3 regions of the Xanthomonas sp. NCPPB 2933 genome follow, and region 1 is predicted to be linked to each of the others. Evidence: predicted binding sites of a transcription regulator. Region 1 holds the regulator's gene; each other region holds the start of a gene.
What was found. Region 1 encodes FliA, which starts transcription of late flagellar genes. Its sites were predicted from a motif close to TAAAGTTTNNCNNNCNNNGGCCGATAA; they were not measured.

Region 1 (4,146 bases):
GCCGTTCCACGCCCCGCTGAAGCCGGCCAGTGACACCGGCAGCAGCCAGCGTCAGCGTGTTGCCAGCGCCGCAGACGACATGATCGCCGCGATGGCGCTGCGCCAGCCGGTCAACGTGCCGCGCTCGGCGCCGGTCGCCGCACCGGTGCGGACTGCCGCCGCCCCGTCTGCCGCCGCTCAAGCATTGGCCCACGCCGTTGCAGTTGCCGCCGCACCGCGCCAGGAACATGCGCTGTCGGCAGTGCCGGAACAGCTGTTCGCCGACTTCCTGACCACCGCACCGGTGCAGGCTCCGGTGCACGCTGCCCCGGTGCAGGCACGCACGCCGATCATGGCCGCCGCGCTCGCCACCCACGCCTCTTACGGGCAGGACGACGACGAGCAGGACGACGACGGCTTCGACATGGACGACGCGCTGCCGCAGATCCTGCCGCCGGCCGCATTGCCGCCGCTGGTGGCCGCCCCGGTCGCCCTGGCCGCCGTGCCGGTTGCCGCCGCCCCGGTGCCGCAGAACGACGAAGAACTCAAGCAGCTGCGCGGTGAGCTGGCGCTGATGCGTCAGATGATCGAGCGCGAAATGAACCGCCTCACCGACGAGCGCCTGCGTGGCTCCCCGGTGCGTGCGCAGGCCCTGGAGCTGATGGACGACTACGGCTTCGACGCCGGTCTGATCCGCGATGTGGCCCTGCAGATTCCCGCCGATACCGAATTGCACCGCGGCCGCGGGCTGATGCTGGGCCTGCTGTCCAAGCGTCTGCCGGTGGCCCCGGTCGACCCGCTGGAACGCGGCGGCGTGATCGCCCTGGTCGGCCCGACCGGTGCCGGCAAGACCACCACCATCGCCAAGCTCGCCCAGCGCTTCGCCGCCCAGCACGCCCCGCGCGACGTGGCCCTGGTCACCACCGACACCCAGCGCGTCGGCGGCCGCGAGCAGCTGCACAGCTACGGCCGTCAGCTCGGCATCGCGGTGCACGAGGCCGACAGCGCCGAGAGCCTGCTGGAACTGCTCGAGCGCCTGCGCGACTACAAGCTGGTGTTGATCGACACCGCCGGCATGGGCCAGCGCGACCGCGCCCTGGCCGCGCAGCTGAACTGGCTGCGCGCCGCGCACCAGGTCACCTCGCTGCTGGTACTGCCGGCCAACGCCCATTTTTCCGACCTCGACGAGGTCGTACGCCGCTTCGCCCACGCCAAGCCCCAAGGCGTGGTGCTGACCAAACTCGACGAGACCGGCCGCTTCGGCAGTGCCTTGTCGGTGGTGGTCGACCACCAAATGCCCATCACCTGGGTGACTGACGGACAGCGGGTCCCCGACGACCTGCACCGCGCCAATGCCGCCAGTCTCGTTCTTCGCCTTGAAGATTTGCGGCGCGCTGCCGATAAGCCCTGTACTCCGGAGCACAACCATGCAGTCGCGTGAATACGCCAAGCTGACCAACGCCTTCCCCCTGACGGCGACCCGTCCCGAGCCCTTGGGCCCGGTGCGCACCATTGCCGTGACCGGTGGCAAGGGCGGCGTGGGGAAAACCAACATTTCCGCCAACCTGGCCGTGGCCCTCGCCGAGATGGGCAAGCGCACCCTGCTGCTCGACGCCGATCTTGGCCTGGCCAACCTGGACGTGGTCTTGGGCCTGTCGCCCAAGTACACCCTGGCCGACCTGATCGCTGGCCGCTGCACGCTGGACGAAGTGATCATCGAAGGCCCGGGCGGCGTGCTGGTGGTTCCGGCCGCCTCCGGTCGCCGCCACATGGCCGAACTGGCCCCGGCCCAGCACATCGGCCTGGTCAATGTGTTCTCCGAACTGGAACGCGACCTAGACGTGATGGTCATCGACACCGCCGCCGGCATCACCGACAGCGTGCTGACCTTCTGCCAGGCCGCCCAGGACACCGTGGTGGTGGTCTGCGACGAACCGGCCTCGATCACCGACGCCTACGCGCTGATCAAGGTGCTCTCGCGCGAACGCGGCGTGGACCGTCTGCAGATCATCGCCAACATGGTGCGCGACCCCAACGAAGGCCGCTTGCTGTACGACAAGCTGTCGCGGGTCTGCGAAAAATTCCTCGGCGACGTGTCGCTGAACTACCTCGGCCACGTGCCGCAGGACGACTGGTTGCGTTTGTCGGTACAGCGCCAGCAACCGGTCATCAAGGCCTACCCCGCCAGCCCCTCGGCGCTGGCCATCGCAGAAATCGCGCGGCGTACCTCGCGCTGGCAGGCCCCCACCGTGCCACGCGGCAACGTCGAGTTCTTTGTCGAACGCATCATCCAACGGGGGGTCGCCGCATGAGCACCGCTACCGCAACCGCAACGACGGCCACCGCGCAGTACCGTGCAGTGCAACGCAACAACGCCAACGACATCGTCACCCAGCACGCAGACCTGGTGCGCCGCATCGCCCACCATCTGGCCGCGCGCCTGCCGGCGAGCGTGGAAGTGGACGACCTGATCCAGGCCGGCATGATCGGCCTGATCGAAGCCTCGCGCAGTTATGACTCCGAGCAGGGCGCCTCGTTCGAAACCTATGCCTCGATCCGTATCCGCGGCTCGATGATCGACGAGATCCGGCGTGGCGACTGGGTGCCGCGTTCGGTACACCGCCGTGCCCGCGACGCTGCTGCTGCAGTACGCAAGATCGAACAGAACACCGGCCGCGCCGCCGCCGCCACCGAAGTGGCCGCCGCGATGGAAATGCCGTTGCCCGATTACCTGCGTCTGATGGAAGACGCCGCGCGCGGCCAGGTGCTGAGCCTGGAATCGCGCATCGAAGATCACGGCGAGCTGGACACCACCGCCAAGGGTGGCCCCAACCCGCAGCAGATGATGGAGCGTGGCGAGTTCGGCCGCGAGCTGGGCAAGGCCATCGGCCAGTTGCCCGAGCGCGAGCAGCTGGTGCTGTCGCTGTACTACGAACAGGAATTGAACCTGAAGGAAATCGGCGCCGTGCTCGGTGTCAGCGAATCGCGCGTCTGCCAGATCCACGGCCAGGCCGTGGTGCGTCTGCGCGGCCGCCTCAAGGTCTTCGAACTGGCCGATGCCGGTGTCGAAATTGACGAATGATTTTTTCGCGTATTTTTTAGTGTTAGGAGCTTGATGTGAACAAGAACATGCGGATTTTGATCGTGGACGACTTCTCGACGATGCGACGTATCGTCAAGAATCTGTTGGGCGATCTTGGCTTCACCAATACCGCAGAGGCCGAAGACGGCAACAGCGCATTGGCTGCATTGCGGGCCGGCCCGTTCGATTTCGTGGTCACCGACTGGAACATGCCCGGCATGACCGGCATCGACCTGCTGCGCAACATCCGCGCCGACGCCAAGCTCAAGCACCTGCCGGTGATGATGGTGACCGCCGAAGCCAAGCGCGAGCAGATCATCGAAGCGGCCCAGTGCGGCGTGAATGGCTACATCATCAAGCCGTTCACCGCGCAGACGCTGGAAGAAAAGCTGGGCAAGGTGTTCGAACGTCTGGCGGCGACCGCCTGATGAACGCCACCGTGGAAACCAATGCCGAACGCGCTGCCTTGATCGACCGCCTGCAGGGCGCGCTCGATGCACTGGAAAGCGGTGACGAAGCCGCCTGGAAGCGCGAGGTCGATCACCTCGCCGCCTTGCGTACCCGTCCGATGATGCAGGGCCTGAGCCGGCTCGCACGCGAACTCGGTCAGGCGCTGGGCGAACTGCCCACCGTGCCCGAAGAAGCCGGCGAGCTGGACGATGCGTGTTCGCGCCTGGACCACGTGGTGGAAATGACCGAAAAGGCCAGCCATCGCACGCTGGATCTGGTCGAAGAATGCCGTGAGCTGGCCAACCAGCTGCGCGACGGCGGTCTGAATCAGGACCAGGGCGCGCTGATGGACAAGATGCGCCACAACCTGACCGAACTGTCGCTGGCGCAGAGCTACCAGGACCTGAGCGGGCAGATCATCCGTCGCGTGGCCGGCATCGTGCGGCGCGTGCACGAAGGCTTCGGTGCGCTGGGCCTGCCGCCCAAGAGCACCGAGCCGAAGAAAGACGACGGCGGTCTTGCCGGTCCTGCAGTCAAGGGCCTGGACCGTCACGCGGTGTCGCAAGACGACGCCGATGACCTGCTGTCCGGATTGGGGTTGTAACCATGAGTGCTGTTCCAGACGATATTGCTGC
Region 2 (4,146 bases), 2.4 Mb from region 1:
TCGCTCATGACACCGTCGCAAGCGCGGGCGCAGTGGCGGCGGTGCGTTCGTAGAGGGAGAGGTACTTCTTGCCCGCCACATCCCAACCGCTGGGGCGCAGCATCGCCGCACGGCGCATCGCCGACAGCAGGCTGGGCAGGCGGAAGGTGCGGAAGGCGCGCTCCAGGCAGCGGCGCAAGGCCTCCACACTGGCCTGCTGGAACAGGAAGCCGGTGACACCGTCATCCACCGTGTCGATCAGGCCACCGGTGGCGTGCGCGATCGGCAGGCAGCCGAAGCGCTGCGCGTACATCTGGCTCAGCCCGCAGGGCTCGAAGCGCGAGGGCATCAGCAAAAAGTCGGCACCGGCGAACATGCGCCGCGCCAGGCCCTCTTCGAAACCGATAAAGGCACCGACCTGGCCGGGATAACGCCGGGTCAGCTCTGCAACCTGCTGCTCGATCTCCGGCTCGCCGCCGCCGATCACCGCGATCTGGCCGCCGGCCGCCACGATCTGCGGGGCGACCTCGCAGATCAGGTCCAGACCTTTCTGATGCACCAGCCGCGAGACCACCGCAAACAACGGACCGGTGCTTTCACGCAGCCCGAAGGCCTTGCGCACCTGCGCGGCGTTGGCCTGACGGCCCTGCCAATGATTCACGCTGAAATGCGCGTCCAGATGTGCGTCGGTACGCGGATCCCAGCTGGCGTCGATGCCGTTGACGATACCGGTGAGTGCGCCCTTGGCTGCGCGGCCGGCCAGCAGGCGATCCAGCCCGCAGCCCTGTGCCGGGCCGGTGATCTGCTGGGCATAGCTGACGCTGACCGTGTTGACGTGGTCGGCATGCACGATGCCGCCGCGCAGGAACGACATCTGCCCGTAGAACTCCAGCTCGGCCACCCGCTCGGCGGGGATACCCAGCGCGGCTGCCATCGAATACGGCACCAGACCCTGATAGGCCAGGTTATGGATGGTCAGCAGGCACGGCGTGGTGCCGCCGGACCAACGCACATAGGCTGCCGCCAACGCGCACGGCCAGTCGTTCAAGTGCAGCAGGCGCGGCTTCCAACCCAATCCCGCATGGCCGGCGGCAATCTGCGCGGCGGCATGCGACAAGGTAGCGAAGCGGATCGCGTTGTCTTCGAACTCCGAACCACTGGTGCTCACATACGGTGAGCCGTCGCGTTCGAACAGTTCCTTGGACAACAGGATGTAGATCGGCAGGCCATCGGACTGCACGATGCGGCCGATGTCGCAGGCCGGCAGCGCAGCATGCGCCAACACCCGGCCGACGATCTCCACCTTGCCGGCGCGTGCCAGCACCGCGCGGTAGCCGGGGATCAACACCCGCACGTCGTAACGGTGGCGCAGCGCGCGTGGCAGCGCCGCGGCCACATCGCCCAGACCGCCGGCCTTGATGAAGTCCGCCATCTCCGACACCACGAACAGCGCACCACGCGTGTCGGCCAACGAGACCGGCAGGCGCTCGTGGTGCCGGATGAAACGCCCGCGTGCATCGCGCGGTCGCCCGCTCTTCTTCAGAGTAGGGATCATCGTGCTTCGCTCTAAGCGTGCGGTAGTAGCGTGCAGCGGCATCATGGCAACCATCTAAACGTCCGTCGTAAAGTGGGTGGAGACGGAAAAACAGCGAAGCGGAAACCATCGTCTGCCACTACGGCCAGGCGACCTGCTGCGAATGAGGAGCGGGGATGACGCGCGTACTCCACGTTGTCCTTGGGGATGAATCTACACCCCGACCAAATAAAAAATGCGTGAATACGTGCTGACTTTTCTGCGACAACCGACATTCCGTTGCGCATGGTTGCGCATGCACGCAGGCATAAGCCGCACATTGCAGGGCACTGACGTGCCTCTATCGGTGCACCAGCACTGCAATGCACCGCAGGCGCGATCTTTCGGCGGCGCCCGCCGTCACTTGTATGACTTGTTCATGCGCACGCGCGCAGCACGGGTCGCGCCCCTGCCCGGCCGATGCGCGCATGCTGGTCATGCAGACTCCTGTCTGGCCCGCTTAAGCCACCCGCCTGCGCGCCGATAACGAGCGATAGCACTACGACTTTGAGACCCTGGCGCATGGCAGACCAGCCTGAACTCCCAAGCCGCCCGCGTGGCGGGCTGCGCCGCCTGTTGCCCTGGGGTGGGGCGGACAGCGCGCGCCCGGCTGCGGCCTTGCCGGCAGTGCTGAGCGGCGAGCGCGGCGGGCAAGGCCTGGCGGCGCATCAATTGGTGCCGGCCAAGACCAAATCCGGCGCGCACGATCCTGCCGCCGCCACTGCCTTGCTGATACGCCTGTTCTCGCATGCGTCGCATCCAGAAGCCCTGTTGCTGTCGTTTGCCGAAGGCATCGCCAGCCTGCACGGCGAACTCGGCGACATGGGCGTGCGCCTGAGCGCGGCCTACGCGGCCGGCGACTGGCCTGGCTACGGCCGCGGCCTGCGCCAGTTGATCGACAAGTACATCCGCACCGTCGACACCGGCGATTCGCTGGCCGAAGGCCGCACCGAGGCCGAGCAGCTGCGCGATCTGTTGCGGCATGCCTTGGGCAACGCGCTGGCCACGCTGCTGCAACGCAGCCCCGAGCTGGCCGAAGAGGCGCAGACGCTGGCCTCGGCGCTGCGCCACTGGCGCCCGGGGCATGAGCTGATCACGCTGGAACAGCGGCTGCGCGAGCTGAGCCACCAGATCGGCCTGCGCGCCGAAGATGCCAGCGAGCAACAGAACCTGTTGCTCGGCCTGTTCGACCTGTTGCTGGAGAACGTGGGCGAACTGCTCGACGACCGCAGCTGGCTGCAAGGCCAGATCTCGGTGGTGCGGCAACTGATTTCCGGCCCGCTGGACGTCGGCTCGATCGAACAGGCGCGCGGCACCTTGCGCGAGGTCATCTACAAGCAAGGCCTGCTCAAGCAAGGCATCGCCGACTCCAAGACCGCCATGCGCGAGATGATGGTGTCCTTCGTCGACCGGCTGGACGGCATGGCCACCAGCACCGGCGAATACCATGATCGCGTTGCCGGTTATTCGCAGGCGATCGGCGACGCACGCGGCATTCCGGACCTCAATCGCCTGTTGCAGGACCTGCTGCAGGACACCGCCGGGGTGCAGGCGCAGGCACTGGCCGCACGCGACGAACTGCTCTCGGCCCGCCGCCAGGTCGAAGATTCCGAGCAGCGCATCGCCTCGCTCGAACAGGAACTCAAGGACGTGGCCGGCCTGGTGCGCGAAGACCAGCTCACCGGCGCGCTCAACCGGCGCGGTTTCGAAGAACTGTTCCAGCGCGAAGCCGCACGCACCCAGCGCAGCGGGCAGCCGCTATGCGTGGCGATGCTGGACCTGGACGACTTCCGTCGCCTCAACGAGACCCACGGCCATGCCGGCGGCGACGCCGCGCTGCGCCACACCGTGGACGTGGCCAAGGCCGTGCTGCGCACCACCGACGCCATCGCCCGCTTCGGCGGCGAAGAATTCGTGCTGCTGTTGCCGGACTCCACCATCTTCGAAGCCAGCGCAGCGGTGATCCGCCTGCAGCGCGCGCTGGCACAACGCTCGTTGCTGCACGACGACGTGCGCGTGTTCATCAGCTTCAGCGGCGGCGTGGCATTGCGCCATCTCGACGAATCCCAGGACGATGTGATCCGCCGGGCCGACCGCGCCATGTACGACGCCAAGTCGGCCGGCAAGAACCGGGTGATCAGCGCGGATTAGCGGCACGTGCCGACAGGTGCGTCCCCGCACCGGACCCGACGCCTGCGTGGGGCAAGCAGAGTCAGCGCCCTCCGTCGCCTCATTGGCTGGACAGGCATCTTGCCAATCGCTTCAAGAGCTCTGCCAACGCAGCCTGAGATAGTCCACCACCTGCTGCGTCTGGGCCGCAGCGAGAAATCCTTGGCGAAACAACATGCAGCCGCCAACCTCAGGCAGCAATGCATTCACGTCCAGCTGGCGGGCGATCTCGGGCACACCGCCGTCCACTGTCCAATCCGGCTCCAGTGCGTTGGCAGTGCCGACCTTGTACAACGCCATGCCGATATAGAGTTGCACGCGCCGACCGCGCACGGTGTCCGCCCACCAGCGTGCGATGGTGTCGTAGCGCACCGCCTGGCGTGCCAGCGGCCAGTAGATCTGCGGCACGATGTAGTCCACGAGTT
Region 3 (4,146 bases), 2.1 Mb from region 1:
ACAGCGCCGGCACGCCGCGCTTGGCGAAGGAGAAATGATCCGAGCGGAAGAAATACCCCGCCTGCGGCTTGGGATCGGGCGTGTAGCGCAGCTTCCACTGGCCGGCGACGCTCTTGAGCTGGTCGAGCAATTCCAGCTTGGCGGTGCCGTAGATGCCGAAATCGCGCGCGGGCACGAACGGGTTCATGCCGTCCATGTTGATCACCGCCACCGTGGTGTCCAGCGGGTACAACGGCTTGGATGCGTAGAACTCCGAGCCCAGCAAGCCCTTTTCTTCGGCGGTCACCGCCAGAAATACCACCGAGCGCTCCGGCTTGGGCCCCGCGGCAAAACCGCGTGCCAGTTCCAGCAACGCCGCAGTGCCGCTGGCGTTATCCAGCGCACCGTTGAAGATGGTGTCGCCGCGTGCGTCCGGCTTGCCCACGCCGATGTGGTCCCAATGCGCGCTGTAGATCAGCGTCTCGTCGGGGCGTTTGCTGCCTTCCAGGCGCGCGACCACGTTGTGCGAGGTGATCACGTCGGACTTGACCTGGTAGCTGGCGCTCAGGCTCTGGCCCTTGAGCTCGACCGGCTTGAAGCCGCGCGTCTGCGCCTGCTTCTTCAAGGCGTCGAAATCCAGCCCGGCATGCTTGAACAACTCGCTGGCCAGATCGCGCTGGATCCAGCCTTCCAGGGTGGGATGGGCGCTGCGCGGGTTGTCGCGCACTACATCGAACATGGTGTTGGTGTTGGAGCTGGCCACCGTGTCCCAGCCGTAAGAGGCCGGCGCGGTTTCGTGCACCACCAGCACGCCGAGTGCGCCCTGGCGCGCGCCTTCTTCGTACTTGTAGGTCCAGCGGCCGTAGTAGGTCATGCCGGCACCGTCGAAGGCGCCCTTGCCGGTTTCGAAATCCGGGTCGTTGATCAGCACCACCGCGATCTTGCCCTTCAGATCCACGCCCTTGAAGTCGTCCCAGTCGCGCTCCGGCGCCTTGACCCCGTAGCCGACGAACACCAGCGGTGCGTTGGCGATGTCGACGGTGGACGAACCATCCAGCGCAGCGCGGATGGCGATCTGCTTGCCCTGGGTCAGGGTTTGCGGCTTGCCGGCATTCTGCAAAGCAATAGTCGGTGCGCCAACGATATCGGCGCGCCGCAGCGGCACCGCCTGGGTCCACGCGCGCTTGCCGTTGGCGAGATCACCGCCCGGCTGCAGGCCGGCGGCAGCAAACTGCTTGCTCAGGTAGGCGATGGTCTTTTCTTCGCCGGCGGTAGCCGGGCCGCGGCCTTCGTAGGCATCGGAGGCCAGTTCCTTGACGTCGCGCGAGATGCGCGCGCCATCAAAGGTGGGCGTGGCCGCCATGACTGCAGTCGAGACCGCCATGGCCAGCATTCCCATCGCAAGTCGCTCGATCACGGCTCGCTTCGTCACAACTTGCTTCATCACAGCTCGCTTCACTGCAGCACCCAGGTGTTGTCCAGACAGCCCTGGAGTGTAGCCACTGCGGCGTTTGACCGGGTGTGTGCATCGGCAGTGCGGCTGCATCACGCCGCGCGGTATTTACTGGGTTGCCGCCCATGGACGACGCAACTCAGAACAGATCGACGCTGCCCACCTGCTGGGTGAGATGCTGCATCTGCCCGCTGGCGACCAACTCTGCGTAGACCTCGGCACGGTTGCGGCCGTGCTGCTTGGCCCAGTACAGCGCCTTGTCGGCCTCGTCCATCATCTGGCTGATCAAGCGGCCATGGGTCAATTCGACGATGCCGGTGCTGAGCGTGACCTTGCCCACTTGCGGGAAGGCGTACTCGGCCACTGCCAGCCGGAAGCGCTCGAACAGGCTCACCGCCGTATCGCGATCCACCCCGCGCAGCACGATCACGAACTCCTCGCCGCCAAAGCGGAACAGCAGGTCGTCCTGACGGAACGCGCGCTGCATCAGCTGGGCAACCAGCAGCAACACCTCGTCACCGTACAGATGGCCGAAGCTGTCGTTGACGCGCTTGAAGTGATCAATGTCCACGATCCCCAGCCACACGCTTTCGCCTGCCGACGCATCCGCCGCAGCGCCTGCGAACAAGCGCAGGATCACATCGTCGAAGGTCTTGCGGTTACGCAGCCCGGTCAGCGCGTCGCGCTGGGCATCGTCGAGCAGGCTGCGGTAATTCTGGAAAAAACGCGCAAAGCCCTGCAGCATCGCCTGCTCGGCGGTGCCGGGAACGCGCGAACCACCCACGCGCAGGCACGTGCGGATGCCGCGCGCTTCCATCATCGGGTAGACCAGCAGTGCACGGCCGTCTTCCTCCAGCTGCACCACATCGCCCGCCCCGCGTGCGTCGGCGAGCTGCGCACGCAGTTGCGCGTCGCGGATCTCGGCCACCGTCAACGACAGCCGGCCGTCCTCGCGCAGCCGGGTTTCGGCCATGGTGCGGCCATCCGGCGCGATGCGCAGCAGCGAGAGTTCTTCAGCTGCACAGACCTCGCGCACGGTGCGCAGCAGGCTCAGATCGAGCGGATCGGCGTCGCGAATGGCGGTCAGGTCCACCATCCGTTCCAGCAACGGTTCGTTGGTCATCGCCGCGCCATCCCGTGCACGGACGCCCGCCCGCAGCACCGCTGGCGGCACGCAGGCAGACATCTCGGGCTGGAACGCACTGGCATCACGACGATCACCGGCAATCTTTGATGTCGGTTCATCGGCGCTATTCAGGCGAACTTGAGGTCGCTGCCCGGCCACGCTCAGCCTGCGGCCAGCCAGCCCGGGAGCCGGGTGCATGTCGGCCGCCTGCGTGTCGGCCATGTGCAGCCAGGCCGAATGCGCCCACCCGCCCTGCCGTGCTCAGGGCAGCGAAGATTCCAGCGCGTCTTCGCCCAGCGCGTGCGCCTGCATCAGCCGCCGGCTGCTGGCGTTCAAGCCTGTGACCTGCACCTCCAGGCCATGGTGACGCAGCCGCTGCACCACCTTGTCCAGCGCCGCCACTGCGGTGATATCCCAGAAATGCGCGCGGCTCACATCGATCAGCACCGTGCGGCCGGGGACCTGGCGTGCGTCGAAGGCATCGATAAACACGTCGGCCGAGGCGAAGAACACCTGCCCGCGCACGCTGTAGGTGCGCACGCCATCGGCGTCGCTATGGGCGATCTGCAGCAGCCCGGCCACCTTGAAGGTGAAGAACACCCCGCTCAACACCACGCCCACGGCTACACCCGCAGCGAGGTTATGGGTGAGCAAGGTCACCGCCACGGTGGCCAGCATCACCACGCTGGAGGTGCGCGGATGGGTCACCACGGTGCGCAACGAGCGCCAATCGAAGGTCTCCGCCGAGACCATCACCATGATCGCCACCAACGCCACTACCGGCACCTGCGAGACCCACGGCTTGAGCGCCACCATCAGGATCAGCAGAAACACGCCGGCAAACAACGTCGACAAGCGCCCACGCCCGCCGTATTTCACATTGCCCACGGTCTGCCCGATCATGCCGCAGCCGGCAATGCCGCCGAACAGGCTGGCGGCCGCATTGGCGATGCCCAGCCCGGTGCATTCGCGGTTCTTGTCGCTGGGTGTGTCGGTGAGTTCGTCGACTACGCGCGCGGTCATTAGCGATTCGAGCAGGCCCACCATGGCGATGGCCAACGCCGGCAAGGCGATGATGCGCAAGGTTTCCAGCGTCAACGGCACCGACGGCCATTGCAGGAACGGCAGCGCGTTCGGCAGCTTGCCCAGATCGGCCACGGTCTTCAGCGGCAGATGCAAGGCCGTGCTTGCAACGGTCAGCAGCAGGATGCACAGCAACGGCGAGGGAATCGCCGAGACACCCGGTAGGCGCAGCCGCGGCAGGCCGTAGATGATCGCCAGGCCCACGCCCAACATCACCCAGGTAGTCGGGTTGGCGCCATGCAGATGCGGCAGCTGCGCGGCGAAGATCAGCACCGCCAACGCATTGACGAAACCGGTGCGCACCGAGCTGCTGACAAAGCGCATCAGCACGCCCAGCCGCAGCAAGCCGAACAGGATCTGCACCGCACCGGCGAGCAGCCCGGCCGCCAGCAGATACGGCAACCCGTGCGTGGCCACCAGCGGTGCGGCCACCAGCGCCACCGAGCCGGCCGCAGCAGAAATCATCGCCGGGCGTCCACCGCAAAACGCAATCACGATGCCAATC

Region 2: a site for FliA is predicted at 2,013-2,039, ahead of AC1PLU_RS02375 (GGDEF domain-containing protein). Genes of this name have one in related genera too.
Region 3: a site for FliA is predicted at 2,674-2,700, ahead of AC1PLU_RS03660 (GGDEF domain-containing protein). Genes of this name have one in related genera too.

What each region holds. Positions count from the first base shown of each region.
Region 1 is NZ_CM161518.1:2,947,043-2,951,188, forward strand. It holds gene flhF (flagellar biosynthesis GTPase FlhF) at 1-1,420, shown strand, start outside; gene AC1PLU_RS12020 (MinD/ParA family protein) at 1,407-2,291, shown strand; gene AC1PLU_RS12025 (RNA polymerase sigma factor FliA) at 2,288-3,061, shown strand; gene cheY (chemotaxis response regulator CheY) at 3,097-3,489, shown strand; gene AC1PLU_RS12035 (protein phosphatase CheZ) at 3,489-4,115, shown strand; gene AC1PLU_RS12040 (chemotaxis protein CheA) at 4,118-4,146, shown strand, end outside.
Region 2 is NZ_CM161518.1:552,754-556,899, reverse strand. It holds gene AC1PLU_RS02385 (1,4-alpha-glucan branching enzyme) at 1-8, opposite strand, end outside; gene glgA (glycogen synthase GlgA) at 5-1,588, opposite strand; gene AC1PLU_RS02375 (GGDEF domain-containing protein) at 2,075-3,703, shown strand; gene AC1PLU_RS02370 (glycoside hydrolase family 10-like protein) at 3,815-4,146, opposite strand, start outside.
Region 3 is NZ_CM161518.1:852,482-856,627, reverse strand. It holds gene AC1PLU_RS03665 (M28 family metallopeptidase) at 1-1,393, opposite strand, end outside; gene AC1PLU_RS03660 (GGDEF domain-containing protein) at 1,572-2,555, opposite strand; gene AC1PLU_RS03655 (SulP family inorganic anion transporter) at 2,820-4,146, opposite strand, start outside.